DNA from 2 places in the Globicatella sp. PHS-GS-PNBC-21-1553 genome. Region 2 is predicted to be linked to the other one. Evidence: predicted binding sites of a transcription regulator. Region 2 holds the regulator's gene; the other holds the start of a gene.
The links. The regulator HrcA, encoded in region 2, represses chaperone genes, less so after heat shock. The targets are predictions, from matches to a motif close to TTAGCACTCNNNNNNNNNGAGTGCTAA.

Region 1: LB888_RS02885 (co-chaperone GroES) is a predicted target of HrcA. The motif match lies at 7,640-7,666, and genes of this name have one in related genera.

The regions. Positions count from the first base shown of each region.
Region 1 covers NZ_CP085470.1:625,597-641,629, reverse strand. The annotation lists gene LB888_RS02930 (hypothetical protein) at 1-5, shown strand, start outside; gene LB888_RS02925 (helix-turn-helix domain-containing protein) at 179-985, opposite strand; gene LB888_RS02920 (iron-containing alcohol dehydrogenase) at 1,156-2,334, shown strand; gene LB888_RS02915 (glucosamine-6-phosphate deaminase) at 2,583-3,284, opposite strand; gene LB888_RS02910 (hypothetical protein) at 3,553-4,254, shown strand; gene LB888_RS02905 (arsenate reductase family protein) at 4,264-4,632, shown strand; gene LB888_RS02900 (hypothetical protein) at 4,625-5,785, shown strand; gene LB888_RS02895 (ArsR/SmtB family transcription factor) at 5,898-6,272, shown strand; gene LB888_RS02890 (hypothetical protein) at 6,344-6,505, shown strand; gene LB888_RS02885 (co-chaperone GroES) at 7,693-7,962, shown strand; gene groL (chaperonin GroEL) at 7,976-9,592, shown strand; gene sppA (signal peptide peptidase SppA) at 9,836-10,885, shown strand; gene LB888_RS02870 (RDD family protein) at 10,885-11,820, shown strand; gene LB888_RS02865 (peptide deformylase) at 11,835-12,245, shown strand; gene LB888_RS02860 (LacI family DNA-binding transcriptional regulator) at 12,386-12,661, shown strand; gene LB888_RS02855 (trehalose repressor) at 12,616-13,368, shown strand; partial or broken gene LB888_RS02850 (sucrose-specific PTS transporter subunit IIBC) at 13,625-15,016, shown strand; gene LB888_RS02845 (sucrose-6-phosphate hydrolase) at 15,369-16,033, shown strand, end outside.
Region 2 covers NZ_CP085470.1:2,173,695-2,189,727, reverse strand. The annotation lists gene LB888_RS10510 (isoprenyl transferase) at 1-383, opposite strand, end outside; gene dnaJ (molecular chaperone DnaJ) at 719-1,861, opposite strand; gene dnaK (molecular chaperone DnaK) at 2,109-3,935, opposite strand; gene grpE (nucleotide exchange factor GrpE) at 3,961-4,611, opposite strand; gene hrcA (heat-inducible transcriptional repressor HrcA) at 4,633-5,646, opposite strand; gene LB888_RS10485 (YitT family protein) at 6,113-7,009, opposite strand; gene hemW (radical SAM family heme chaperone HemW) at 7,019-8,176, opposite strand; gene ribF (riboflavin biosynthesis protein RibF) at 8,166-9,155, opposite strand; partial or broken gene truB (tRNA pseudouridine(55) synthase TruB) at 9,181-10,097, opposite strand; gene parC (DNA topoisomerase IV subunit A) at 10,347-12,824, opposite strand; partial or broken gene parE (DNA topoisomerase IV subunit B) at 13,099-15,144, opposite strand; gene plsY (glycerol-3-phosphate 1-O-acyltransferase PlsY) at 15,515-16,033, shown strand, end outside.

The DNA of each region.
Region 1 (16,033 bases), 990 kb from region 2:
GCTGACGAGAAGCATCATTGCCCGAGTTATTTTCAAGACAGGCCTATCAGTATTAATTGTTAGAAAACAATAGTATAATCAAGTTAAAGACTCTTTGAATGAATCGATTAAACAACTGAGCTTATGAAGCGAAAACAGTTATTAAGTTTAATGAGATATCATTCAAAGAGTTTTTTAATTATGGATGACGATGTTTTTTTCTAAATTGTGATGGCGTAATATGATTAATCATTCTAAATGCTTTAGTAAAATGTGACGGTGAATTAAAGCCAACTTTAGCTGAAATATCCGCTATTTGCTCGTCAGTATGAATTAAAAGTTTTTCTGCTTCTTCGATACGCACATGAATCAAATAATCAATTGGCGAAAGTCCAGTATTTTGTTTAAAAATACGGATTAAGTAAAATTTATTAATATCTGACACCTCTGCCAATTGTTCTAGCGTCACTTTTTCCGAATAATGATCACGGATATAATTTTGGACTTCTTGTACATCTTTTGATTTTGCTAATTTGCCATTATCCTTAATTGAAATATCCGAATGACGCAACACATAAATCATGATACATTCTACTAGGCGTTTAATAATTTGGTCAGTACCTCGACTTTTTGATTCATTTTCAAGTAATAATAAATCGAAATAATGACGTAAAGTACGTCCACGGTTATGCACTAAAAAGTGACCATCTACAGAATCAAGATTGACAGAAGAGGTAAAGACAAAACCGGTTAATAAAATTGTGATGATTTCTGAATTTTTATCTACTTCAAACGATATTTTTTGTTGCGGATTTAAAATTAAGATATCATTTTCTTGACAACGATAATCTTTGTCATCAATTCCAAAATGAGTTTGGCCTTTTTTGACATAAATCAACATCAAATTATCTTCTGTCTGTAATACTTTACTATCCTTAGTTTGTAACAAATAATGTTCAATTCGACTGATTTTAATTGAAGAAGAATTTATATTGGAAATATACATATATTCAGCCCCCATTTTTATTCTTATATTTCTATTATACAAAATAAAATAGAAAAATAAACATAAGTTGACCTAATAATATATAGAAAAATACAAAAATAAAACAGATTTCTTTTTGTATCAAGATGAACTTTGTTATAATAAAAGCATCAAATATAAGGGGTGTCATTATGCAGAATTTCGTCTATGATATACCAACTAAGGTCTATTTTGGAAAAAATCAAATTGAACGTTTACCGGAGTTAATTCATCGTTTTGGCAAGCGTGTGTTATTAACATACGGTGGTGGCAGTATTAAACGCAATGGTCTATATGATCGTGTAAAAGAATTACTAGCCGATTGTGAGATTTATGAATTAGGTGGGATTGATCCCAATCCGCGAATCGAATCAGTGCGTGAAGGGGCAAAATTATGTAAACTGCATCATATTGATGTGATTTTAGCAGTAGGTGGAGGCTCAACGATTGATTGTTCCAAAGTCATAGCTGCTGCCTCAAAATATGATGGCGATGCGTGGGATTTAGTTGCAGATTCAAGTAAAATTAAAGATGCTTTACCTTTAATCGATATTTTGACTTTATCTGCTACTGGAACAGAGATGAATACAGGTGGGGTTATCACCAACTTTGAAACGAAAGAGAAAAAAGGTACAGGAGCTTATGTTTTATATCCCTATGCCTCAATTTGTGATCCGACGTATACTTTCACTGTGCCTAAAAATCAGACAGCTGCCGGCACAGCAGATATTATGAGTCATACATTTGAAATTTACTTCAATCGAGAAGAAGGTGTGTTTGTTCAAGATCGCTTAGCTGAAGGGATATTAAAAGCGTGTATCCATTATCTACCTATTGCATTAGAGCAACCGGATAATTATGAAGCGCGTGCTAATTTAATGTGGTCTTCTACGATGGCCCTTAATGGTATTACTTCGATCGGACGACCAGGACCATGGACATGTCATCCGATCGAACATATGTTATCAGCCTATTATGATATCACCCATGCTGTCGGATTAGCCATTTTAACACCACGCTGGATGTCGTATATTTTAAATGAAGAAACAGTAGATCGTTTTGCAATGTATGCTCATAATGTATGGGGAATTCCCTATCAAGCTGATCAGTTTTCGATGGCTAAAGAAGCGATTGAAAAAACATATCAATTTTTTGTCGACGCTGGCCTACCGATGACTTTACCAGAAGTTGAAATCGATGAAGAGTACTTTGAAGAAATGGCCGAACGGGTTGAACCACGTTTAACGAATAGCTATGTTCCATTAACTAAAGATGAGGTCGTAACCATCTTAAAAGATTGTATGACTTCGGGAGTTACCTACCAACATTAAATTGAATGATCAATCGATGATGACAACCTGTCCTGTCTGGGCAGGTTTTTTTCAGTCTTTACAAAAAATAAGCGAAAAGCAGTCTGAAAGGAGCAGAGGTATATTAAGCGGTATCGAAACCTTAATTGTCTAGTCAATCATCTAAATTTACAGTTAATTTTAAGAAGGGGGACTCATTTCGAATAAAGGGTGTCGAAATCAAACTAAAGCCCCATACCGAAGTATGAGGCTTTGAATTATAATAAAGATTAGATGAGTGATGCAGCGTCTTCATCTACGATGACCGTTACATCGGGGTGGTTAATTAAAACTGTTGCCGGGCAATCTGTTGTTACTTCACCGGCCATTAATTGTTTAATGGCATTGGCTTTGTTTTTACCGAAAGCCATTAAGATAATTTTTTTAGATTTCATAATGGAAGCAATTCCCATACTGTAAGCTTGACGAGGAACATCTGCTTCAGATTCAAAATAACGTTTATTTGCTTGGATAGTTGAATCAGTTAAATCAACTAATGCAGTTTTTGCATCAAAGGAAGTACCAGGTTCATTGAAACCAATATGACCATTTTCACCAATACCTAAAATTTGTACATCGATTGGATTTTCATCAATAATTGCTTCATAACGAGCAGCTTCTGCCTCTGCGTCAGTATTTAAACCATCTGGAACATAAGTTTCTTTAAATGGTTTGTGATCGAATAAGTGTTGTTGCATAAAATAACGATAGCTTTGAGGATGATCGCCGCTTAAACCGTAATATTCATCTAAATTAATAGAAATTGAATCGGTGAAATCTAAATCTGATGCTACAATTAATTCATATAACTTTTCAGGTGTACTGCCTGTTGCTAAACCGAAAGTGTTAGCACCATTTTCCTTAGCTTCTTTGATAATTTCAAAAGCTTTTTGTGAACCTTCTGCCATTGTCTTAAAAGTTAAAAATTCCATAATTCTCCTCCTTGTGAAATGTTTTTCATCAATATTATTATAGCATTATCACTATAGGTATTCAAACATAAAAAAGACTTTTTAAGCCATAACAAGCAATAGGAGATACTTAGGGAACTGAATTTAAGAATGGGGTTTATAACAATACGATTCCAAAACGAAAATTTGATTAATGTTTTACTACAAAATGGTAACAATTAGATTTTTCAATTTATATTATGATAATATAATTATGAAGAGGATTAACTGATGAAAGGTGGCGACAATATTGTTAAAGACCAAGCAACATTACATGAAGACAACTTTTTCGATAGGATTAATAACATTATTTGCAAGCGTTCATTTAACTTCAAATACAATGGTCGCTGCACAAGAGAACAGTTACTCTACTAATCAAAATACTCAAATTTATACGGAAACGAGTATCATAGAAACCACAACGACTAAAGTTTATGAGGAAATTATTGAAGAGAGTGGTGAAGTGACCCCAGGGGCACCAGGTTCATTTGATGATGACACAACAACTCCTGAAACAACAGAGCCATTAGAGACCGAACCACCAACTGAAACCACGGTATCTTCAGTCGAAGTAACGGATAGTACTGATCAATCACCGGCACCGGAGTCATCTACTACGACGAGTATTAATCAAGGAACTGCCCCAGGTCAAACTGAGACGACTTCTTTTATTACGCGTATTATCACAGGGAATAAAACAACCGCCAATGATGCTCGTAATCAAGGAAAACTATCAAAGAGTGATCGACCACTATTCAAAGAAAGTCAAGCGCATTCGCTTACTAAATTATTCTTAAAAAAATATCTTCAAACAAATATTGAAACATATTCCGATGTTAAAGTTTGGAGCTATGCTTTGTTAACCGTAACAACAGGTAAAACAGAATGGTTAAATCCAGATGTGGTGATGCCTTTGGTTGTCACGATTGCTGAAATATTGACTAATTATTAAGGAGCAACAATGTATTATTTAATAGGACTTAAAACGTGCAGTACTTGCCGTCAAATCGAAAAATTATTAAGACAAGCGGATATTACGTATCAATATCAAGATGTCAGAACGGATCGACCAACTGCGGATCAAATTCGTGGTTGGTTGTCTTCTATTAATGAGGAAAATATCGATAAATTAGTCAATACCCACGGGCAAGTTTATCGAGAACGCCAATTAAAGAATGATTGGAAAAATTTTACAGTCGAAGAAAAAATCCAAACACTAGCATCTGATGGAATGTTAATTAAACGCCCGATTTTAATTACCGATAACAATCGCCTGTTTGTGGGAAATGAAGTCAAAAAATATTTGGAGGAAGGGGCAAATCATGCATAAAAAATTAACAAAACTTAGTTTGCTTTTATTGTTGACAAATTTTTCTTTGCCAATAATGCATGCAGAAGAAAGTAGCCAAACAGAAATAACACTCCAAACAGAAACAACCGTAACACCTGCTGAAGCATCTACTACACCAGCAGCTGATGAGTCAGATACTACCAGAAATATTACTTCTATTGTGGAAAAGAATGGTGAGAGTCAATATGACTTTAAAGATCCACAAGCGCTACTTGAGGCACTTAAAAATTCTCCTGAGAATAAGTCCACAATGTTTAATTTAATGGAAAGTGAAAACGGTGTGGATTTTATGCTTGATAGTTTATCAGCTTTAAAGGATAATCATCTTTACTATATTTTAAACCAAAAAGGTAATGATGGCGGCACTAATGTTCTGATTCAAACTGACGAACAAAATAATGTTAAAACTTCGTTTTATTTAGCAGAAGATTTAGCAAAATTAGCTGCGGAACGCTTAAATAATGACTATGAACAATATAAAGATAGTTCAGTCGAAGCTTATTATGTCTACGCACAAGAACATATCGATGATATTTTAGGCACTTATATTGAGCATCCAGAGGTTAATGAAAGTAATCATACACTTTTACAACGATTGAATTCAGTTGATCATTGGATGTTAGAATTAATCACTCAATATGTTGAAAAGAACACGAACCGTGCTGAGGTTCATGAAACAGAACAAGAAGGAACAGTTTATGTCTTTAATATCGATCAAAAAGAGTCACAACAACTAGTCGAATTGGCTCAATCATTAGTGGAAGCTACTGATGAAACGAAGCGTTTAACAGAAGAATTACAAAAAGGGTATCTTGGCACAATCAGTTTCTCAATGAAATTAGGGGAAATAGCCATGAGTCTATCAACCGATGATGCGCATCATGTTATTGAATATCGTATAGGTTTAGAAAAAGCAACGATTAAACAACCAGAAGCTAAAAAGATCATCTCAAGCCAGGAATTTATTAAGAAAACAGGTATTGATATCTTTGATGATGGGTTAGTTTCAGTGATAACCACGGAAACAACAAGTTCCAACGATGAAGAAAATACGCAATCTGAGGCAACCGCAGAAATAGACTCTGCTGAAGAAACCACAACATTAGCAGAAACCACCATCGGTGAGGAATAGTTAAAACGATTAAAATAAAGAGGAATTGATAACTCTATTAAAGCGTTTATAATGTATCAAATAGCAATTTCATCTATTTGATGATATAATTTTGGAAAAGAGGAGGCATAATATGAAAGAGTACATCTGTATGGCTGATGTAGAAATTGAACGTGAGAAAAAGAAATTATCGAACTTTGTTGACGAAGCAACCCTAGAACATAAAGCAACTATTTTTAAAATATTAGGGGATTTAAACCGAGTTAAGATTGTCGAAATTTTATCTCACTATCCTCAATTATGTGTAAATGAAATAGCTCAATTTATTGATGCTTCTGTAGCGACCACATCACATCATTTAATTACCTTAAAAAATAACGGCATTATTAAATCTGTAAAAGAAGGGAAACATGTTATCTATATGTTAGATACTGATTATGTAACCAGTCTATTTGAAACAGTGGATTTATTACGTGTCCAATGTCCTAAAATGAAAGCAGCTAAATAATTTATATTTAATTGTAGGCGGTTTTACGGTATAATATAATCATAAATAATATTTATGATGGAGGGTGTAAAATGAAAGATGCAGACAAAGAAAAAGTAGTAAATTGGGACAATCTATCTGAAAACTTAGATGAATTAAATATCGATGGCGTTTTAGATGGTGAAGATAGTAATCAACATATTGTAGCGACAGAAGAAGAATTTCAAGAGCTTTTAAAAGGATTATTTGAATAATATTTTTACCGAAGCAGAGTAGCGGAGCTTAATTCGAATACTCTTTGCTTCGGTTTTTTTGTTAATCGTCAAGATGACAGTTTAAGAACTAAATAATTATTTTATTTGATTACCGTGCTATTTAGCTGAAAAAATGAATTGTAAAAGATATATATAGAACAAGTAAATTGATTGAATCTTGAATTAAGAGCAGTATAATGAATGTAAAGATGACAATTGAAATAACTAAAAATGAACGACTGAGCAGATTTATGAATGAGAGTTGCAGTAAGTATTCACATTAACAATAAAATTTGTTTAGGCTTTATAGAATGCGAAAAATGCCCTTTAAATGAATAGTAATTATAGTCGTTTTTTTATGAGTCATTTTGATTAATAAAGGATTTAGTAAAGCTTGGCAAATCATTCATTATAGCGGTGATGTCAAATTAATAACTAAGTCTAAGTAAGACTATAAACTACTTAATAACATGGAAGGAGGATAGCACCTTGAAACCGTCTGAAAACTGAAAGGAGGTTATCCAACTATCTCTGTCTTGGCCGTACAGTAAAACGGCTTTTTTGTTTGAAATAAGACGCTTAAATAAGTAATCATTATGAAATAATCTGTGGAGAAAAAACTCTAAATATAATTATTCCACGTCACTAAAAAATAGTTAGTATAATCTAAAAGTCAAGAAACAGTATTGGTTCATCTGCTGCATCAAGATCGACTAAATCTACTTGCAAACTCTATAATCTTATGTTAGTTTATAAGCTAATAGAGGTGATAGAGTGATGGGTAATCAGTTGCTAAATCCTGATCATAATTTTTATCCGGAAGATGATTCTTTTTTACGTTTTGAAAAAGCCCTATTATCAAATTACTAAGGCGGTCTATCCGGCGTGGAGTTTAGAGGCGAAAATAATTCAACAACTTAAAAATGGTTCTCAAAAAGTAATTCAGATTGCACCACCTGATACGATTGATAACCAGACTTATAATTTTTATTTTAAGCAAATTTACGATAATGTGGGCAATACCTGGTTTCAATTTATAAACGTCCAACGACAGTTAGCGAAGTCAAATTAATTTAAATAATCTAGTCAAACTACTTGATTTTTGACCAAAAATGACCTATTATTATAACTGTATTAGCACTTAGGGTGTTAGAGTGCTAAAAAATATCAAGTAATGGAGGAATGCAATGATGTTAAAACCATTAGGAAAACGTGTATTAATCAAACTAGAATCAAATGAAAAAGTTTCAACAGGTGGGTTAGTATTAGCAAGTGCTGCGAAAGAAAAACCCACTCAAGGTGAAATAATTGCTTTAGGTCAATTAGTAACCGATGAAGACATTGTGAAAGCTGGCGATGTTGTTTTATTCAATGAGTTTTCAGGAACAACGATTACTCATGAAGGTACTGACTACTTAGTTATTGATTTAGAAGAAGTTTTAGCAATTTTAGGATAGGAGAGGGTAGATAATGGCAAAAGAATTAAAATTTTCAGAAGATGCTCGTGCTTCATTATTACGTGGAGTAGATATTTTAGCAAATACCGTTAAAACCACTTTAGGACCAAAAGGTCGCAATGTTGTGTTAGATAAAACATATGGTTCTCCATTAATTACCAATGATGGTGTGACGATTGCTCGTGAAATTGAATTAGAAGATCGTTTCGAAAACATGGGAGCACAATTAGTATTAGAAGTTGCTTCAAAAACCAATGATGTAGCAGGTGACGGAACGACTACCGCAACCGTTTTAACCCAAGCAATTGCACGTGAAGGAATGAAAAATGTTACTGCTGGTGCCAATCCAGTAGGGATTCGTCGTGGAATTGATATGGCAACGAAAGTAGCCGTAGAAGCGTTAAAAGGTTTATCACAACCTGTATCATCTAAAGATGCGATTGCTCAAGTTGCAGCTGTTTCTTCAGGAGATGAAGAAATTGGTGCATTAATTGCTGATGCAATGGAAAGAGTCGGCAATGACGGTGTTATTACGATTGAAGAATCTAAATCCATTGACACTGAATTATCAGTAGTAGAAGGGATGCAATTTGATCGTGGTTATTTATCACAATACATGGTATCTGACAACGAGAAGATGATTGCGAACTTAGAAAACCCGGCAGTATTTATTACAGACCGTAAAATTACCAATATTCAAGATGTTTTACCATTATTAGAGGAAATTATGCAATCTGGTAGACCTTTGTTAATCATCGCCGAAGATGTTGATGGTGAAGCATTACCTACTTTAGTATTAAATAAATTACGTGGTACCTTAAATGTGGTAGCAGTTAAAGCCCCAGGATTTGGTGATCGCCGTAAAGCAATGTTAGAAGATATTGCTGTACTAACTGGAGCAACTGTTATTTCAGAAGAATTAGGTTACGAATTAAAAGATGCGACAACAGCGCACTTAGGACATGCAGGTAAAGTAACGGTAACGAAAGATTCAACAACAATTGTTGAAGGTGCAGGAGATAAAGCGGCTATTGAAAATCGTATCCAAATTATCCGTGCTCAAGCAGAAGAAACAACATCAAGCTTCGACCGTGAAAAACTACAAGAACGATTAGCAAAATTATCTGGTGGCGTCGCGGTGATTAAAGTAGGAGCAGCGACTGAAACAGAGCAAAAAGAACGTAAATTACGTATTGAAGATGCCTTAAATGCGACACGTGCTGCGGTTGAAGAAGGAATTGTTTCTGGTGGTGGTACAGCTTTATTGAATGTTCAAGAACAAGTATTAGCCATTGAAGCAACTGGCGATGAAGCAACAGGTGTCAACATTGTGGCGCGTGCTTTAGAAGAACCAGTTCGTCAAATTGCTGCCAATGCAGGAAAAGAAGGTTCAGTCGTTGTGAATGAAATTAATCGTGCAGAAAAAGGCATTGGTTATAACGCAGCTACCGATAAATTTGAAAATATGATTGAAGCAGGAATTGTTGACCCAACAAAAGTGACTCGTTCTGCTTTACAAAATGCAACTTCAGTAGCAGCATTATTATTAACTACTGAAGCGGTTGTCGCAGAGATACCAAAAGATGAGCCAGAAATGCCAATGGGCGGCGGTATGCCAGGAATGATGTAAGAAATGATTTATGCTAAAACAGCTATTAACTCAGTTACTTCCTAGCCTAGATAAACCTAAGTATTCAAAGTCGCTTGTGAAAAATGCTTATCACGTAGTTGAATAACGATTATTTAGCGAGCAAAAAATTGAAGACAAATCCAAGCAGAGGATAGAACAAAATCGTTCGGTCCTTTGCTTTTTTTATTTGGATAAGAGCTATAAACTTGATATACTAAAAGTATTAAAAAGGAGATGATTAAGATGCCGCAAGTTCAACAAAAAGCCACGACTAAAAGATTGGTTGCGATAGGAGCTTCATTAATTATTTTAGGACTGGGCGCTTTTACAACGACTCAAAAACAGCAAAATGAGCAAACATCTAGTTCAGAATCATTAACTGACATGGTACTGAATCGCCAAGATTTTAATGAAAAAGTCTTACAAGGTAATGATGTCACCAATCGTATCGCAGTTATCCGTGTCAATGGCGTGATTCAAGATAATGGGTCAAGTTCTTTGATAAGTGGTAGTGAAGGATATCAGCACCAACAAGTGCTAGAACAATTTAAAGCAGCTGCCAAAGACTCAACCGTAAAAGGGATACTATTAGCAGTTGACAGTCCTGGCGGTGGTGTTTATGAAAGTGCTGAGTTACGTGCGCAAATTCAAAAAGTTCGCGAAGAAACGAACAAACCGATTTATACTTCATTTGGCTCAGTCTCAGCTAGTGGTGGTTATTATATTTCAGCAGAAACAGATCGAATTTATGCTGCCGAAGAGACAACAACCGGTTCAATTGGAGTTATTATGGGCAATTATGATTTCTCACAATTAATGGAAAATATTGGTGTGAAGCAAAATGTTATTAAATCCGGCGAAATGAAAGATATTATGAGTTCTACTCGATCAATGACGAAAGAAGAAAAAGAAGTAATCCAAACTTACTTAAATAATTCTTTTGAACGTTTCTTAGAAATTGTGATGAATGGTCGAGGTATGAGCAAAGAGGAAGTTTTAAAAGTAGCGGATGGACGTGTGTTTGATGGACGTCAAGCTGTTGAAAATGGTCTGGTTGATGAAATCGGTTATGAAGCTGACGCAATTAAGGGGCTGGCAGAAAAAATAGCAGCTGAGAATCCAGTGGTATTTGAATATGTAGCAAAAGATGCAAGTCTCTTTTCAAACTACTTACCATTTGGTTTAAACTTTAAACGGAATCAAGATTTAACTTCACAGGCTGGGCAAGTGTGGTCATTCATTGAAACACAACAATCACCAACTGCTCAATATATTTATCGAGGTGGTCACTAATGACAAAATTAGATAAATCAACTTTAGAGGACGAATGGGTTAATCAAGTCGAACAACTTTCAGAAAATGCAGCTGGCGATGCCATTACGAATAACGAGAATCAAGCAACAAGCGATGAGGAGTTAGTTGACACTGTCAATGAATCGTTAACTCATGATGCAGAAGATGATGCCGTTCTTGCACGGGAGGATTACGAAGATGTAAAAGTACTCCATGATAATGTTACACCTGAATTATCTTCAGTTAATGAAAATGTATCTGAACAGGAATTACCTGTAAACGAGACGATGTTAACGCCTAAAGACAATTCTTTAAACCAGGAGCCATCAACTAACGAGACGCAGTCAACGCCTAAAGACGATGCTTCAAGAGATGCTGATCTATTGACAGCTAATGAAACGAACCAACAGACAGCTGCCACCTCTACCAAAGAGGAGTATGATTGGTCAACCGGTAAGGATTCAACCAACAATTATCAAGCAATCGAGAAAGCAGCATGGGAAGCGGATCGTAAACATAAAATTGATAAAGGCTCACCTTATGAGTTTCATTATATTGCTAGTGCCCATCGACGTGTTGTGGCCTTTTTAATTGATAGCTTAGTCATAACGGGACTTATTAATTTGTTCTTCAGCATGTGGAGCTTTACGTCGTTGATTAACTTTGGAATTTCAACTGCTATTTATTGTCTTTACTTTGCGGGATTGACTTTAATCTTTAAAGGACAAACTTTAGGCAAGATGATAATGGGCTTAAGAACGGTTCGCTTGGATGGTTATAATCTAAAACTATCAGATATTTTCTTTAGAGAAATTGTATCTAGAATTATTCAAAGACCATATCCCTTTTTATATTTAATCAGTTTCTTTACTAGTGAGAAAAAACAAATTGGGGACTGGGTGGCCAACACTTGTGTCATCGTAGATTTTGAATAAATGAGGAGTAGCAAATGATCAAACCAATAGTAAAAGATACCTTTCTCTTATCACAAAAATCAGTAGAAGCAACTAAAGCGGATCTGCCTATCATCCGAGATTTACAAGATACTTTAAATGCTAATCGTGAACACTGTGTTGGCATGGCCGCTAATATGATTGGCCATTTGAAAAATATTATTATTTTCTCTTTAGGACCGATTGACATGGTAATGGTGAATCCACAAATCATCGCAAAATCGAAACCATATGAGGTTGAAGAAAGTTGTTTGTCATTAGAAGGAGTGCGTCAAACGACTCGCTACCGCAAAATAACGGTGAGTTACCAAGATGCTCATTTTAAAAAGCATACTGGACAGTATCAAGATTTTTTAGCGCAAGTGATTCAACACGAAATCGATCATCTCCATGGTATTATTATTTAATAGTTAGCTGAAGTGAGTATGTTAAAAAAAGTATTGTTGAAATGAATAAACAATTGCTAAAGGAATTCGTTTTCATCATTTAATGCAAATTTTAGAAAATCATGATAAAATGAAAAGCGAGTGAAAACGGAGGTGGATGAATGGTTACGATTAATGATATTGCAAGAGAAGCGGGCGTTGCCAAGAGCACCGTTTCGAGATATCTTAATGGTGGCTCAGTAAGTCAGAAAACAGCTGAGAAAATAAATTTCGTGATCCAAAAAACAGGATATTTACCGAACACCTTTGCCCAAAGTTTAAAAGCAAAGCAAACGAAAATGGTGGGAGCGATCACACCACGTTTAGATAGTTATGCGTCAAATACAATGTTATCTGGAGTAGAAAGTTACTTAAGAAAAAAGGTTATAAATTATTAATTGTCAATTCAAACCTTGAACCCGAATCAGAATTAGAGGCGATAAGAAGTTTTCAAGCGAACCGGATGGATGGCATTATCTTTTTGATGACCCATTTTTCAGAAGATTTAGAAAAAACAATGAAAGCATCTAAAATACCAATTGTGGTAGTGGGGCAAGAAAATCCAATAGGAGATTCAATTTTCTTTAGCGAACAAACAGCTGGAGAACAATTAGCGCATTACCTTTATCGATTGGGTCATCGTAAAATTCATTATTTAGCAGCTACTAAAAACGACCCTGCGATTGGGATATACCGTCGTAACGCTATACGAAATACATTTCTAGCCTTCGGGGATACGGAGTTTGAAGAGTTAGAGGCGGGCTTTAGAATGGACGAAGCATATGAAGTGACTAAGCGAGAGTTAATTTTATCGCAACCAGAGTTAATTGTGGGAGCAACCGATATGATGGCCATTGGTGCGATGAAAGCCTGTTTAGAAGAAGGGTTAAGAGTCCCGAAAGATGTTAGTATTGCGGGCTTTGGGAATCATGCGACCGGTGCTTCTTTTTATCCAGGTTTAACAACAGTCGAATATCCTTATTTTAATGCGGGCGAGATTGCGGCGGACCATTTGTTACACCGAATTAATCATCAGCAACAAGAAGAAAGCATCGAATTACCAACAAAATTAATTTTAAGAGAGTCTGTTTTGGATAAAAGATGAAGAAAAAGACCTGTGAAAACATGAAAATAATGAATTTTTTTGAAAAATTATTTTCAATCGCTTTCAAAAAGATGACTTATTACCAGCGTTTTGGTAAGGAGGTCATCTCTTTTTTATAACTTAATGTAGTTTGAAAACCTTAATTTAATCATTTTGTTTACGTTTCCATGTTGCATTTTATTTTTTTATTTCGTATAATGAACTCAGCAGTTCGGAACTGGTTCCAAAAAGTAAACAAATATATGGAGGTATCAAAATGGATTACAAAGATATAGCAAAATCCGTTGTGGAAAATTTAGGCGGAACAGAAAACATTAATAGCGTGGCTCACTGTGCAACTCGTTTACGTGTAATGGTGAAAGACGAGCAAAAAATTAATAAAGAAAAAATGGAAAATGTCGATAAAGTAATGGGTGCTTTCTTTAACTCAGGACAATATCAAATCATTTTTGGAACGGGTACCGTTAATAAAGTATATGATGCAGTTGCTCAATTACCAGGTGTTAATACGGTGACAAAATCTGATCAAAAAGCATCAGCATCTGAACAACAACCACAAGGTAGTTTCTTTAAACGTGCCATTCGTACTTTTGGTGATGTGTTTGTTCCAATTATTCCGGTTTTAGTAGCGACCGGGTTATTTATGGGGGTTCGTGGATTATTAACACAGCCTGACATATTGGCATTATTTGGAATGACTCCAGAGAGCTTAAACCCAAATTTTATTCAATGGACTGAAATTTTAACGGATACAGCTTTTGCTTTCTTACCAGCATTAGTCGCTTGGTCTTCATTTAAAGTATTTGGTGGTAACCCAGTATTAGGGATTGTCTTAGGATTGATGATGGTACACCCTTCATTGCCAAATGCTTATGATGTAGCAGGTGGTAGAGCCGAGCCAATGCAATTCTTTGGTTTCATTCCCGTTGTCGGTTATCAAGGTACGGTAATCCCTGCTTTTATTGTTGGGATGGTCGGTGCAAAATTAGAAAAATGGCTACATCAACATGTTTCTGAAACCTTTGATTTATTAGTCACACCATTCTTAACGTTATTAATCATGAATATTTTAGGTTTATTTGCGATTGGACCTGTATTCCATTCATTAGAAACAGTCGTTTTATCAGCAACGGAATGGGTATTAGCTTTACCATTTGGTTTAGCCGGATTAATTATTGGTGGGTTACAACAATTAATCGTCGTGACTGGTATTCACCATATTTTCAACTTCTTGGAAGTGCAATTATTAGCAAAAGATGGTGTCAACCAATTTAATGCCTTCTTAACCGCAGCAACCGCTGCACAAGCTGGCGCAATCTTTGGTGTAGGATCAAAAACCACTAATGCTAAATTAAAAACCTTATCTTTCTCAGCAGGTATCTCTTGTTTATTAGGAATTACTGAACCAGCTATCTTTGGTGTTAACTTACGTTATGGTAAACCATTTGTGATGGGGTTAATTGGTGGTGCTGTAGGTGGTTTTTTAGGTAGTATTTTAAACCTTAAAGCAACTGGTATGTCAGTTACTGTCTTACCTGGTACTTTATTATACTTAAATCAATTATTACCGTACTTCTTAATGATGGCAGTGGCCTTTGGAGTTGCATATGGATTAACTTATATGTTTGGTTTTAATGATGAAATGACCGCGAAATAATAATTTAACTGAGGCTGGGAGTGGGCAAGAAGTAGAAAATTAAATAATTTTCGCTTCGTCTGCCCACTCCCGCACAGTTGAGTAGGACTCAAACAAGTCGTTAAGACGCAGATTGAGACCACTCAACCACTGCGCTATTAATTAACGAATAATAATCTTGACTAAAATTTATCAAGTGTATGCCTAACCCCAACCTCATTCGTGTTTTTAATTGTTAATTATAAAAGCAAAGTTGAAATGGTAATTACTATTTTAAGTTTAGTAAACTGTGGAGGAAGACACGAGTAATAAAAATGAGTAAGACTTATTTAATCTTTAAGGTTTTAAGAAAGGGATGAATTAATTGAGAAATCAGGGGAAATATGCACAACATTTCCATATTACACCGACTGAAGGATTGCTTAATGATCCAAATGGTTTGTGTTATTTTCAAGGATATTATCATGTGTTTTATCAGTTAAATCCATATAACACCAATCATGAAACAAAATATTGGGGGCATTTACGTTCCAAAGACATGATGCATTGGGAACAATTACCTATTGCGTTAAAATCAGACGATTGGTTTGATAAAAATGGCGTATATTCCGGAAGTGCAATCGTTCATAATGAACAACTGTATTTATTTTATACAGGGAATACGAAAGATGATCAAGGTGTTAGAAAAAGTTATCAATGTTTAGCTACTTCTTCAGATGGCATTAGCTTTGAAAAACATGGTCCAATATTAGAACAAGCACCAGGTTTTACTGGGCATGTACGTGATCCAAAAGTTTGGTGGGATGAACAACTATCGGGATGGTGGATGATTTTAGGGGCTCAAAGAGAAGAACTTACGGGTGATACGATTGCCTATTTCTCAAAAGATTTATTGAATTGGGATTATAAAGGATCTATTTTACAATTTGAAGAACCACTGGGTTATATGTGGGAATGTCCGGATTTAATCTTTTTAACGGATGAAGTTACCGGTGAAGAAAAGGCAGTCTTTATTTTTTCACCACAAGG
Region 2 (16,033 bases):
ATCGCTTTATTTAAAATATTTTGGGTATCCTCAGGTAATTTGGTAATATCACCAATACATTCAACACGACAATTATTTTCAATTAATTCTGGTAAAAATGACGAGAAAAAATCACCCGGTAATTTCATTAAAAAGTTAACTTCATCTTGAGGTCGTCCCCAATTTTCTGTTGAAAAAGCATAAAGTGTGATTAACTTAATGCCCTTACTATTAGCATATTTAGTGATACGCTTAATTGTTTCGACTCCACGTTTATGCCCAGCTACACGCGGCATCAATCTTTTTTTAGCCCAACGTCCATTGCCATCCATAATAATCGCAACATGCTGGGGTATTGTTTGTAATTCTTTAGACATGTTATATAATCCTTTTCCCTTTTTTATTCTAAACTTAAATTTATTATATCAAAAAAGCCTAGAGAATAGAATAGTTCTGTCACTTTGTCTGATAACCACTGTCGCCATCATAGTAATCTATCTGTTTACAGGTAAAAAAAGCTAAAACGCATTCCTTGTTGACGATATTCAAAATAAAAAACCGACACCTACTAGCTAGGGTAAGCTAACTAGTAAGGCCGGTTTGATAACTCCTCCAGTTGACTATCAAAAGCACAATGAGAAGATGTCTAAGTTACACATTATTATAAATTATTTATTCTATCTCTGCATTACAAACAGCTTGAAAGATCCACTTTTAAAGTCAACTCAGTGAGGATATATTATTTGCCGTCAAACATATCTTTTACTTTGTCAAAAAAGCCTGGGTCATGTCCTTTTAGACTCGATCCGCTTTCTTTGGCTAAGTCTTTAAATAATTGTTTTTCTTTATCAGATAACTTCGTTGGTGTTACCACTTTGACGGTTACATGTTGATCGCCATTTCCTGTTCCACGTACACTTGGTGCTCCCTTGCCACGTAAACGGAAAGTGGTATCCGTTTGAGTACCCGCTGGTACTTTAAGTTTTACATTGCCATGAACCGTTGGTACGGTAATTTCGTCACCCAAGGCCGCTTGTGCGAAATTAATAGGTAAATTGTAGAAGATTTCAGTACCATTACGTTCAAATTTATCACTTGGTTTCACACGGAAAATAACATATAAATCGCCATAAGGACCACCGTTTTTACCCGCTTCACCTTGTCCTGATAAACGCATTTGTTGATCATCATCAACACCTGCTGGAATAGTAATTTTAACAGAATGTTCTTTGTTTTCAATACCTGAACCATGACAAGTGTGACATTTTTCTTTGATTTCTTTCCCCGTACCTTGGCAGACATCACAGACTGTTTGAGTCATCACACGACCAAATGGTGTATTACGTTCTACTTGAATCGCACCTGTTCCATGACATTTCGAACAAGTTACGGGTTTAGTACCTTCTTTGGCTCCAGAACCATGACAAGTATGACATTCTTCATTACGCTTATAGGTAATAGTCGTTTCTTTTCCAAAGATGGCTTCTTCAAAGGTTAAGGTTACACGATATTGTAAATCATTTCCTCGTTGAGGAGCATTCGGACGACGACTGGCACCTCCCATGCCGCCACCAAAGAATGTATCAAAAATATCTTCGAAGCCACCGAACCCTCCGGCTCCACCCCCGAAGCCACCAAAACCACCACCAAAGTTAGGATCATTGGCTGCATGTCCGTATTGATCATATGCTGCACGTTTTTGGCTATCGCTTAGAACTTCATACGCTTCTGTTATTTCTTTAAATTTTTCGTCCGCACCCGGTTCTTTATTAATATCCGGATGATATTGTTTTGAGAGTTTACGGTATGCTTTTTTTATTTCTGCATCTGAGGCATCGCGTGAAACACCTAGGACTTCATAATAATCACGTTTAGTTGCCATTTTCAACCTCCTTCGTTGTAGACTTATCTATCATAATCAAAATTTAAGAATTTATCAATATTCATCTGAAAAATACTAAATAGGAGTGAGCTGGAAGCCAAGTCTCATCGATTCTGACTTCCTCGCCCACCCCAGCTATCATACTCAATTATTAGGTTGTTCGAATTTATTTAATAACAAAAGCCTTCATTAAAGTCTTACATTATCTTCAAAACGAATCAGACCTTATAATCTTATTATCAGTTGATTACTCGTCTACTTCTTCGAAGTCAGCATCTACTACGCCGTCATCATTTTGGTTATCTGAAGTTGCTTCAGCACCTGCTGCTGCTTGTTGTGCTGCTGCCGCTTGTTCATATAATTTAACGGTTAAGTTTTGAACTACTTCATTTAATGCATCACGTTTAGCTTTCATTGCTTCTAAGTCGTTTGCTTCAACGGCTGCTTTCAATTCATCACGTGCTGCTTCTGCTTCTTTAACTTCTTCTTCAGATACTTTGTCTTTTAATTCATCTAAAGTTTTATCAGTAGCGAAGATTAATTGATCCACTTCATTACGTAAGTCAGCTTCTTCACGACGTGCTTTATCTGCTTCTGCGTTGGCTTCAGCATCTTTCACCATACGATCGATTTCTTCATCAGTTAAACCTGAAGATGATTTAATCGTAATCGTTTGTTCTTTTTGAGTACCTAAATCTTTTGCACTTACGTTAACGATACCGTTTTTGTCAATATCGAAAGTTACTTCGATTTGAGGGATACCACGTGGTGCAGGTGGAATATCCGTTAATTGGAAGCGACCTAATGTTTTGTTGTCAGCTGCCATTTGACGTTCACCTTGTAATACGTGTACATCTACTGCAGGTTGATTATCAGCTGCGGTTGAGAACACTTGTGATTTAGATGTTGGAATTGTAGTGTTACGGTCAATTAATTTAGTGAACACGCCACCCATTGTTTCAATACCTAATGATAATGGTGTTACGTCTAATAAGACGATATCTTTCACATCACCTGAGATAACCCCACCTTGGATAGCAGCACCCATTGCAACCACTTCGTCTGGGTTAACTGATTTGTTAGGCTCTTTACCAGTTTCTTTACGAACAGCTTCAACCACTGCTGGAATACGTGTTGAACCACCTACTAAGATAACTTCGTCAATTTCAGATTGTGATAAACCAGCATCTTTAAGTGCTTGACGAACAGGTTGTTTTGTACGTTCTACTAATTCATGGGTTAATTCTTCAAATTTCGCACGAGTTAATGATAATTCCATATGTAATGGACCTTCTGCTCCTGCTGTAATGAATGGTAAGCTAATTTGTGTTGAAGTCACACCAGATAAATCTTTTTTAGCTTTTTCAGCAGCATCTTTCAAACGTTGTAAGGCCATTTTATCTTTCGATAAGTCAATACCATTTTCTTTTTTGAATTCTGCTACTAAATAATCCATAATTTTTTGGTCAAAGTCATCTCCACCTAAGTGGTTGTCTCCTGATGTAGATAATACGTCGAATACGCCGTCACCTAATTCAAGAATTGAAACGTCGAAGGTACCGCCACCTAAGTCGAATACTAATACTTTTTCTTCTTTATCAGTTTTATCTAAACCATAAGCTAAAGCTGCTGCTGTCGGCTCGTTAACGATACGTTCTACTTCTAAACCAGCAATACGGCCAGCATCTTTTGTCGCTTGACGTTGAGCATCGTTGAAGTAAGCAGGAACCGTAATAACAGCTTTTTCAACTTTTTCGCCTAAATAATCTTCAGCAAAACCTTTTAAGTATTGTAAAATCATCGCTGAAATTTCTTGTGGTGTGTAGTCTTTGCCACCCATTGAAACTTTATGGTCTTCACCCATATAACGTTTAATTGAACTTACAGTGTTAGGATTTGTCACTGCTTGACGTTTTGCAACTTCCCCTACTTGAATTTCATCATTTTTAAAAGCAACAACTGAAGGTGTGGTACGATTACCTTCTGGGTTTGGAATAATTTTTGCTTCTCCACCTTCTAAGACAGAGACAGCTGAGTTTGTAGTACCTAAGTCAATACCAATAATTTTAGCCATTTTACATTTCTCCTTTATAATTTAATTATTGAGATACAATAACCATTGCTGGTCGTATCACGCGTTCATGCAATAAATATCCTTTTTGTAAAACATTGATTACCACGTCAGAATCTTGACCTTCTTCTGCTTCCATCACGCTGACTGCTTGGTGGAAATTAGGGTCAAATTTTTCTCCCATTGGATCAATGACTTTAATGTTTTCACTTTCAAAAGCATTTTGTAATTGTGAGAGAACCATCTCAACACCTTTTTTCAATGCTTTAGCGTCATCAGAATTAGTCTCGCTTTGTAAAGCGCGTTCTAGATTATCAACTACTTCTAACATTGAAGTTGCTAATTTTTGCGAACGATATTTTGCTAAATCTTGACGATCCTTAGCGTTCGATCTTTTCATATTCGCAATTTCAGCTTGTAATCTTAGCACTTGGTCTTCTAGAGCATCATTTTTTGCTTCTAATTCAGCAAGTGGATTCTCTTCCACCTTTGTTTCTACTGTTTCTTCAACAGTGGATGTTGCTTCTACTTCTGCTGTAGTTTCTACTGTTTCTTCATCAGTTGATGTTGCTTTAACTTCTGCTGTTGTTTCTACAACATCTTCGGTAGTTTGGGAATCAACTTCAACTTCTGGAACATCTTTTTCTAATTCTTCATTACGTTTGTTTTCTTCTGCCACTACGATACCTCCTTTTAATTGTTAATAATTCGATAGTTCGATTAATAAATCTTGCATTCCTGTCATAATTTTATGATAAGGCATTGTCGCAGGACCTACCAAACCAAAGGTAATGACATGATTGCCAATTTTACTTTTCGCCGTAACGATACTTACATTTTTAAAGTGATACGGTGGCGTTGTAAAATCAAATGTGACATTCAAACCAACTTTTGCATCAGTTAAAAATTGATACCAGGCTTCGTTTCCATCGATTAAATCAAACAAAGTGCGCCAGCCTTCAGTTGGTAGTTGTGGATCAATGAGATCAAACAAATGATTTTTTCCTGCAACATGATAATACTGACTGTCATGTGCTTCGATTGCCTTTTTGATTAAAGAGGCAAAATTCAATTGTACTGAAACAGCCTGTTGAATTTTTAAGGGAATTGTCAATTTCATACGTTGATACACATCATCTAATGTTAAATCGATCAATTCATCTTGAATAATTTGTTCAATCCTATCGATTGCCTCGTCTTTTAAAGCATATGGTAAATCAAATAATTGACTTTCAACCTGTCCATGGTCACTAATCACTGACGCAATGAGTTGATAATCCGATAATTTGGTTAATTTAAAATCGCGCATCCTACGATGACTCAGATTCGAAATCAAAACGACTACCGGATAACCAGTATAGTGTGCTAACTGATTCGTCGCATGTAAGACAAATTGTTGAACATCATAATAACGTTCACCAAATAACTTACTTGATTGTTCTGGCTTATTTTCAGACTCTTGCTTTAGTTGTTCGATTAATCGATCAATGTAAAATTGGTAGCCTTCATAAGAAGGAATACGACCACTTGAACTATGAGCTTTCATTAGAAACCCTAATTGCTCGAGCGCCATCATATCATTACGAACAGTAGCTGGACTTACTTGTAAGACACTTCTTTGCAATAAAGTCCTCGAACCGATAGGTTCTTCGGTCTCTCCGTACAATTTAACAATCAACTGTAATATCTGTTGTTGTCTAGGCGTTAAATTCATCTATTTTTCTCACCTCACAAATTAGCACTTATATACTTGGAGTGCTAACCTATCTATATCATACACCCTACTATAGCCTTTGTCAACACTTTTTAATAAAAAATTAGCACTCTTTTATAGAGAGTGCTAATCGACAAAAAGTTGCTATTATAAGGTTTTGTATAACAATGATAAAATGTTTAGTTTAAAATAGAAAATAATTGCTAAAAACAAAGCTATTAATTGAGTCATAAAAAAGTTGGTTTGGGGCCCTGTACTAACAGTTACTTAATACATACACTTAGCTATTTAATTTATGACTTTCGTAATCGTCTCTTTGCTTCCATCTCATTATGTGAAAGTTTGGATTGAAGGCAATAACGGCTTTTAGGTCGCAATACCAGACTTTCCATTGATTAATCCATCATTAAAACGTGGTAACGACTTGAAATGACTAGCTTTTACTATATTACCATGCCTTAATAAATTAAGGTTCATTACTAGAAAGGTTGGTTACTGCTGGCGTATCTTTCTCAGGTTCAATAAAGAAAGTAAAGCCTTCGCCAACCACTTGATGAATATCGGTGACGGTTACAAATGCCTTAGGGTCAATTTCATGAACAATTTTTTGTAATGCCAGTAATTGACGTTCGCTAATGACAATATATAGCACATGCTTTTCCAGTTGCGTATAAAAACCATAACCATTTAATACTGTAATACCACGATCTAATGTATCGGTAATTTTCTGTGCGATCGCTTGATGCTCATTCGAAACGATCGTAACAGCTTTACGTGGGTTAAATCCTTCCAAAATAAAGGAAAGAACTTGACTTGTAATCAATAAAGTAATGACCGTCATCACACCTTTTTCTAAGCCAATGACAAAAGTTAAGGGGGTAATAATCATAATATCTAAAATTAACAAACCACGCGCCACGCTAATCCCTAAATATTTTTTCATCATTAGAGCTAAAATGTCCGTTCCAGCAGTCGTTCCATTACCATGGATAACAATCCCAACGGATAATCCGATTAGAAAACCAGCTACTAATGGTGCAACAATAGTATTTTCAGGAATAAATGCTCCTAAATGGATATATTGTAAAAAAATCGTTAATGACGCAATCGCTAAAATTGTATAAAAAATAGTCTTCTTATATAAAAACCTCCAACCGACAATTAGTAAGATCGTATTCACCACAAAACTAACAATAGCATTATTCCAATTAAAAACATATAGAAAGAATAATGAGAACCCCGTGATACCACCTTCACCTAATTCATTCGGAATAATCACTGAATTAATGGCAATCGAAAAAATGAAATTACCTAATAATACCAAAAAGATATTCATCAAAATTCTAATATGATCTTTTTTCATAAGCTCCCCCTACTTTGTAATAGTCCCTAATAGATTACGAAATACCGAATCTGCTAAAAACAATCCACGATTCGTTAAATAAACATGGTCATCAGCAATATTTAATAAGCCATTGTGTTGTTGTTGTACAAAAAAATCATCGAACAGTACGGCCGCATCTTGATTAAAACGCTCCGCAAATTCACTTAAATAGAAACCTCGTGTCGTTCTTAAAGCTAAAAATAAAAATTCTTCCATCTGATCAGACTCTGTTAATGGTAATCGATTCACAACCGGTTTTTGATTCGCTTCCGTAGCTTTTAAATAATGATGAACAGGTCCATTATTATAGTATCGAACATTATCAATAAAGCCATGTGCTCCAGCACCAAAACCATAATATGGCGTATAATGCCAATATTTCAAATTATGACGTGACTCGAATCCAGGTCGTGCAAAGTTACTCACTTCATATTGCTCAATACCATGCTCTTGTAAACGACGAATGGCTAACTCAAACATATCGGCATCTACATCTTCAGACGGCAATGGCAGTTTGCCTTCTCTTTGTAATTGTTGAAAAACTGTTTGATTTTCAATGATCAAAGAATAGAGTGAATAATGTGGTAAGTTTAATGATAAGGCTTTGGTTAAACTATCATCAAAATCGGCTAACGTTTGTCCCGGTAGTCTAAATATCAAATCAATACTTAAATTCGTTAGTCCAGCTTCTCTTAACCATTCAATACATTGATAAACATGACGTTCACGATGATTACGACCTATTTTTCGCAATAACAAATCGTTAAAACTCTGTACCCCCATACTCACGCGATTAACACCAAAAGACTTCAATAATCGACATTTTTCTGGAGTTAATTCACCAGGATTAATTTCAAATGTATACTCCGTTTGATCATCATAGGTCAATATTTGTTGGATGCTCTCCAATAAGTGCGTTAATTCTTCAATATTTAAGCAACTTGGTGTGCCACCGCCTACATAAATCGTATCAAATGGTTTGGTAGACTCTACTTCATCCATATATAATCGCATTTCATTGGCTAAGCCCGTTAAATAACGACCTACTGGTTGTCCATCATAGAAATATTTATTAAAGGCACAATAATGACAAATTTTCTTGCAAAATGGAATATGGATATAAACGGCATCCGCTCTATTCATCATCTTTCACCTTTTCATTATCAGGTATCGTTGACTGTTGTGCTAGCTGCTCAAAATACGTTTTTGTATTAATTAAATCCTGGTCTAATTGATGAATTAGACCTTTAATGCCATCAAATTTCATTTCACCACGCAAATAATGATGCCATCTTACTTTTACAAAATGCCCGTAAATGTCTTGCTCAAAATCTAATATATAGACTTCACAGGTTTTTTGGCGATTCGCTTCAAACGTAATATTATAACCAATGGAAGCCATGCCTTGATACCATTTTCCATCTACTTCAATCTCGCAAACATAGACTCCAACACTTGGTAATACTTCTTGAGGATTAATTTGCACATTAGCAGTCGGGTAGCCAATTGTTCGACCTCTTTTATCTCCATGTACCACCATTCCACTGGTTTGATATAAATAACCTAGCTCTTCATTAGCAATTTCGATTTGATTGTTCGCCAATAAATCCTTAATATTGGTAGTCCCAACTTTTAAATTATTATTTTTTAATTCAGGAACTTCAATGACGTCAAAACGCCCTTTAGCATGCTCCGGCAAAGTTTTCATATTGGCAAGCTCTTGCTTACCATAGGTATAATCAAAACCAGCTACTACTGTGACCGCACCGAGATCGACAATATAACGATCAACAAACTCTTGGGGACTTTGCGTCCCGAATTCTAATGTATAATCAATTAAATATAAAACATCAACCTCTAATGCACTTAATAGCTCAACTTTACGATCTAATAAAGTCAAATAAGTAACTTCTTCTGGGTCTAATTGATGGTAAATAATTTTTGGATGCTGATTAAAAGTCATCACTGCTAAAGGAATCTTTTTTTCATTGGCAATTTTTTTTGCTGTATTAATAACTGCTTGGTGCCCACGATGAACACCGTCAAAGAAACCTAATGCTAAGACAATCGGTCCAGGAAAAATTTGTTCTTGATTATAGGGATGATGTAATTTTATTATATTCATTACGAAACCCTTCTTTCTAGTAATCTTATTCGTTCTCGACGAACATTCTTAATGGTTTTAATAAATTTGGTTTTAAGGGATGGGGTTGGTAAATGGCCCGAGCCAATCCTTGATAAAATAAGACGGTTGGTTCCAACACTAATGAACTAAAATAATCATGTGGTAATAATTTTCCATGTTGAACATCATGATATTGTGATTCTGTTAGGATGATGCTTGGAAATTCAGTCAGTGCCGATTCAATCGAACAAATAGCCTCGTTAATGGTTCCTTGTTCAACTGCTGCTTGAACTTGAGCAAGCGTTAATGCTTGCTGTTGATTGAAACCACCCGTTGCATTGCGTGTTAGCCGCGACATGTGGCTGGCAAATCCTAGTTTTTCTCCTAAATCAACGGCTAAAGTACGAACATAAGTGCCTTTGCCACAAACAACATGAAAATCCCATGTTTGGGTTTGTTGACTTTCATTATAAACAGGATCACTGGTGCGTATAAAGGAATCAATTTGTACTTGTCTTATCGGACGCTCCACTTTTTCCCCAGATCTTGCATATTCATACAGTTTGCGACCATTGACTTTCACCGCTGAATAATAAGGTGGAACCTGATTGATAACCCCTTCCATTTCAGCCATTTTTTGATCAATTAAATCAATATTGACAGGAGTTAACACAGGTGTGGTCGACACTTTTTCTCCACTAGCGTCTTCTGTTTCAGTCGAATATCCTAAAGTAATCGAACCTTGATATTCTTTTTGTCCATCCATTAATAATTCAACCAATTTAGTCCCTTCGCCTAAGCAGACTAGTAAAACTCCGTCTACATCTGGGTCAAGTGTCCCAGTATGGCCAATTTTTTCATTTTTAATAGTTTGCGCAGACGAAAAACGACATCATGACTGGTCATGCCTTTTTCTTTCCAAATGGGTAATAAACCTCTCATGCTGTGCCTCTCTCCTTTAGATACAAAATTAATTATATCAGATATTGCTTTCATTTGTGAGTGATTAACTAATTTTTCATTATATACTTAATAAATACTTATCATGAGTTGTACTAAGCTTTCTCAAACAAGCCAAACTGAAAAACGATAGACGATTAAAAGCAAATTTATGCGCATTTCACACCTTAAAAAATAAAAAAGACCCCATCAATGTTTATCATCCTATTGATGGAGCCTATCGAAATAAAACTATTCCTCATCTAGCATTTTTAATCGCGCAGGATACATTCCGACAACTTTACCTAAAGTTTCTAATTCTTGAATAGCAGATCCGTTTGATAAGCGGTCGGTTAAAGCAATATCCATCGCCTTAATTTCGAGTGTTTTACCAGTGTCACCTAAGATAACTACTGGTATATTTCCTTTTTGTAAAGCTAAAACTTGAATAAAGCGATGTGGATTCGTTTTTAATTCTTTTAATAATAAATGTCCCCGACTGGAGCGGTTATTCACTTGAGAGATAATCTCTACGTCAAAACGTTTGATATTTGCTCTTTGGGTTAATGCTAATAATTGTGGACGTTCCACTGCTTTATCAATTAATAATGAAGCGACTACTTGATCATCATCCTTCAAGTTAATTGCCACTACACCTTGTGCTTTGGTTCCGCTAATCGCCACTTCTGACAATTCATAACGGACTCCATAACTTTTCTTAGTAATTACAACCACTTGATAATCATGGTCGACTTTTGCTAGGTTAACTGACACCAATTCATCTGCTTTATCTTGTAATTTCATTGCCATCATCGTCTTAGTTTTATAGCTACGATAAGTTGTAAATTGTGATAAAGTTGTTTGCTTAATTTTACCATTTCGGCTAGTCAATACCAATGTTGGGTTCGCTTCAGGCTTTAATTTGTCTGGTTCCATTACCGATTTAAAAGCGGCAATTAACTGCTCTCCATCTTCTAAATGATAATTAGTTGAAATATGCATTCCCATATCTTTCCAACGAATATCTGGTAATTCATGAACTGGTAAATGAATATAGTTACCTTTATTTGTAATTAACACAATCGCATCATGCGTACTCATCTCTTTAACAAAGATTGGATAATCCAAATCGCGACTTCCTAAGTCAGTCGTATCAGAAGCACTAAAAGAGCGAACACTGGTTCGTTTAATATAGCCTTCATTCGTTACTGATACATAAACTTGTTCTTCGGGAATCATAATGCTCGTTTCAACGACTATTTCTTCCACTTCAGCTTGAACAATGGTTCTTCTTGGTGATGCAAAACGCTTTTTAATGTCTTTTAATTCATTGGCCAATACTTTTTTCAATATATCTTCATTATTTAAAATATTTTGATACATCAAGATACGCTCATTTAATTCAAGCTTTTCATTTTGTAATGCCTCAATATCCGTATTCGTTAAACGATATAATTGCAAGTTAACGATTGATTCTGACTGAACCTCTGAAAAATCAAATTCACGTTCTAAGTTACGCTTAGCATCTGCTTTATTATCAGAATTACGAATGACCGCAATCACTTCGTCTAAAATCGACACAACCCGAATTAAACCTTCAACAATATGTAGACGTTTTTTATCGGTTGTTAACATATACTTGGTACGCTTTGTAATCACCTCTTTTTGATGATCAATATAAGCTTCTAACATTTGCAATAAGCCTACCACTTCCGGACGGCGATTATGAATTGCGACCATATTAAAGTGATAATTAACTTGTAATTCAGTATTTTTTAATAAGTATTGTAAGATTCCTTCAGCATTCACTTCACGTTTTAATTCAATGACCACACGCACACCATTTCGGTCACTTTCATCACGAACTTCCGATATCCCTTCAACTTTCTTCTGAATACGAATATCATCCAAACGTTGAATTAATTTGGCTTTATTAACATCAAATGGTAATTCCGTCACCACAATTTGTTGCTTATTACCTTTCAGGTCTTCTATTTCAGTTAAAGAACGTACGACAATTTTTCCTTGACCCGTTTCATAGGCTTTACGGATTTGGTCTGCCCCTTGAATAATCGCCCCTGTGGGAAAGTCGGGTGCAGGAATTAATTTTATAATATCATCTAAACGATAACGCTTATGGGTTAACATATAGACAACTGCATCGATCACTTCACCTAAATTGTGAGGTGGTATTTCAGTGGCATAACCAGCCGAAATACCAGTGGCACCATTGACTAATAAATTTGGAAAACGAGCAGGTAAAACAGTTGGCTCTTCTAGTGTATCGTCAAAGTTTAGCAGATACTCAACCGTCTCATGTTGAATATCACGTAATAACTCATCGGCAATAGGTGATAAACGCGCTTCTGTATAACGCATAGCCGCTGCTGGGTCGCCATCCATACTCCCGTTATTACCATGCATATCAATTAAGGTTTCGCGTAATTTCCAATCTTGACTCATGCGGACCATCGCTTCATAAACGGAAGAATCCCCATGAGGATGATAATTACCAATTACATTCCCTACTGTCTTAGCAGACTTACGGTATGGATTACTAGCGGTATTGCGGTCCATGTACATTGCATATAAAATACGGCGTTGTACCGGTTTCAAGCCATCACGGATATCAGGTAAAGCACGGTCTTGGATGATGTATTTAGAATAACGTCCAAAACGATCTCCAATGACACTGGCAAAATTTAATTCTTGAATATTTTCTTTTACCATGTTTTACCTCCTAAAATAATTCTAACTGGCCATTTTCATCATCTTCATTATCCAATGGCTTATCAGTCTCTTTTTTTACTGTCTTTGATTTTGATTGAGTAGATTTTTTCTTTGTTGTTTTGGCTGTTGGACGGTTAACCGTTGATTGCTTTTTGCTTTTACGATTAGTAGTGTTTTTCGTATCGTTTGAACTCTGTTCGGTCATTTCATTGGTCTCGTCTACTACATGATGATTAGGGCTACTATTTTCAGCATTTTCTAAATCCATTGCTTCTTCCAATGTGTCTATTTCATCATCATCCTTCAATCCATGAGCTTCTTTAATTAACTCTTCAGTTGTTTGGTCAGTAGACTGACTAGTCCCTTGGTTTTCTTTTAATAAAGTATCTTCTTCATCCATCGTGAATTGAACATTACTTTCAATCCATTTACGACGCGGTTCAACTTTCGCTCCCATTAAGGTCGTCACACGGCGTTCAACCTGCGCCGCATCATCAATCGTTACACGAATTAAAATTCGAGAATCTGGGTTCATCGTTGTCTCCCATAACTGGTCCGCATTCATTTCCCCTAAACCTTTGTAACGTTGTAAAATATAGCCTCGCCCAATCTTCTTAATAGCTGATTGTAACTCCTCATCGGTCCAAGCATATTCTATTTGTTGTTTCTTACCAGAACCTTTTGAAACTTTATAGAGTGGTGGCATTGCTAAATAAACTTTTCCTGCTTCAAGTAATGGTTTCATATAACGATAAAAGAAAGTTAAGAGTAAGACTTGAATATGAGCCCCATCGGTATCCGCATCGGTCATAATAATAATTTTATCGTAATTACATGAATTAATATCAAAATCAGTTCCTACTCCTGCCCCGATAGTATAAATCATCGTATTGATTTCTTCGTTTTTCATGATATCTTGCATTGACGCTTTTTCAGTATTAATTACTTTACCACGTAATGGCAAAATAGCTTGATAACGGCGGTCACGGCCTAATTTTGCAGATCCACCAGCTGAATCCCCCTCGACTAGGTATAATTCGTTTTTACTCGCATCTTTTGATTGAGCTTTGGTTAACTTACCAGAAATCAATTTTTCTTGTGCTGATTTTTTAGTCCCACTACGAGCGGCTTCTCTAGCTTTACGCGCCAATTCGCGGGTTTCACGAGCACGAATCGCCTTGCGTAAGATCATTTGGCTAAAGTTCCCATTTTCATTTAAGAAACTTGAAAGACGTTCATACATTAAATTTTCTACTAAAGGCCGGGCTTTAGGTGTACCCAATTTTTCTTTGGTTTGACCTTCGAATTGTAAATATTGTTCTGGAATACGAACAGATACCACAGCTGTCAAACCTTCGCGAACGTCACTACCTTCTAAGTTTTTATCTTTTTCTTTAATTAGACCTACTTTACGACCGTAATCATTAAACGCTTTAGTAATCCCGGTTTTCATACCGACTTCATGCGTTCCCCCAGAAGCAGTCCGAACATTATTAGCAAATGATAAAATTGTTTCGGAGTATCCGTCATTGTATTGCATTGAAAAATCAACTTCAAATTCTTCCACCGCCGCTGAAAAACTAAACGCATCACCCAATACATCTTTTTCTTCATTTAAATATTGAATAAAATCTTCTAAACCTTTTTCATAATGAAAAAGTTCTTGGTAGTCATGGCGTTCATCTACTAATTCTATCGTTAAGCCCTTTAGTAAAAAGGCAGACTCTCTTAATCGCTCAGCAATCACTTCCGAATTAATTTGAGCATTACCAAAAATACTTTTATCTGGCATAAAATGCACGGTAGTACCATGAGCCGATTTACTTGAAGCTTTTGATTTAACTAATTTAGAAGCAGGCTTCCCTCCATTTTCAAATCGCATTCGATAAAGATTGCCATCACGTTCAACGGTCACTTCTAACCATGAAGACAAAGCATTAACCACACTGGCGCCCACACCATGAAGTCCTCCGGAGGATTTATAGCCCCCTTGACCAAACTTACCACCCGCATGGAGGACAGTTAAGATAACTTGAATGGTCGGTACCCCACTTGCATGCTGACCAACCGGCATCCCGCGGCCATTATCTTGTACTCGAACACTGCCATCTGCTTTAATTTCTACTTTAATATAATCAGCAAAACCAGATAAAGCTTCGTCGACTGAATTATCGACAATCTCATAAATTAAATGATGTAATCCTCTTTGGTCTGTCGAACCGATATACATCCCTGGTCTTTTTCTTACTGCGTCCAAACCTTCCAATATTTGAATCGCGTCATCATTATATTGAATTGGTGTCGTCTTTGTTTCTGACATTTAATCACCTCTAAAATTTTCTTATACTCAACTCTTCTATAATAGCAAATAACTTTACTGCTTTTCAAATATTACTCGAAATTTGTAATTTAAGCAAATACAACTTACATGAGAGTGGACCAGAAGTAGAAAATTAAACGATATTCGCTTCGTTGGCCTACCCCCGCACAGTTGAGTAGGCCTCAAACTGCGTCTTTCGACTTGTTTGAGGCCAGTCAACCACTGCGCTTTGAATTAAATAGATATGCCTGAACAGAATTTAAAAAGTTTTTGCCCAGCCTCCTGCTTTTTAAATATGATCAGTTAATCATTGTTGTTTCACTTTATTTAATGTAAAATAATAGCGTATATCCAAAGATGGAGGTTTATTATGCAATTTATATTTTTATTTATTTGTTATTTATTAGGATCAATTCCAACCGGTGTTTGGTATTCAAAAATGAAACACCAAATTGATGTGCGAGAATTAGGTAGTGGTAATAGTGGCGCCACCAATATTGGACGTAATTTTGGATTTAAAGCTGCTGTTTTTGTCTCAGTCATCGATGTTCTAAAAGGGCTGGTAGCGATGTTACTGGCACATTACTTTTATCCTCATACCAATTGGGTAATAATGGGAGCCGGTATAGCCGCTATTTTAGGTCATGCTTATCCTATTTTTGCCAATTTTCGTGGTGGAAAAGTGGTCGCAACTTCTTTTGCCGTACTAGCGGGTTATAATTTTTTCATTGGTCTAAGCTTTGTATTAGTGTTATTTATATTAATCTATTTAACAAGTACCATTAGTTTAGCCGCCTTAACCAGTTTTTCATTAGCCGCCTTATATGTTTTATTTACCCAACCGTTAATTTTTGGTCTTGGCTTTGTCGCAATTGCCGCCTTTATGATT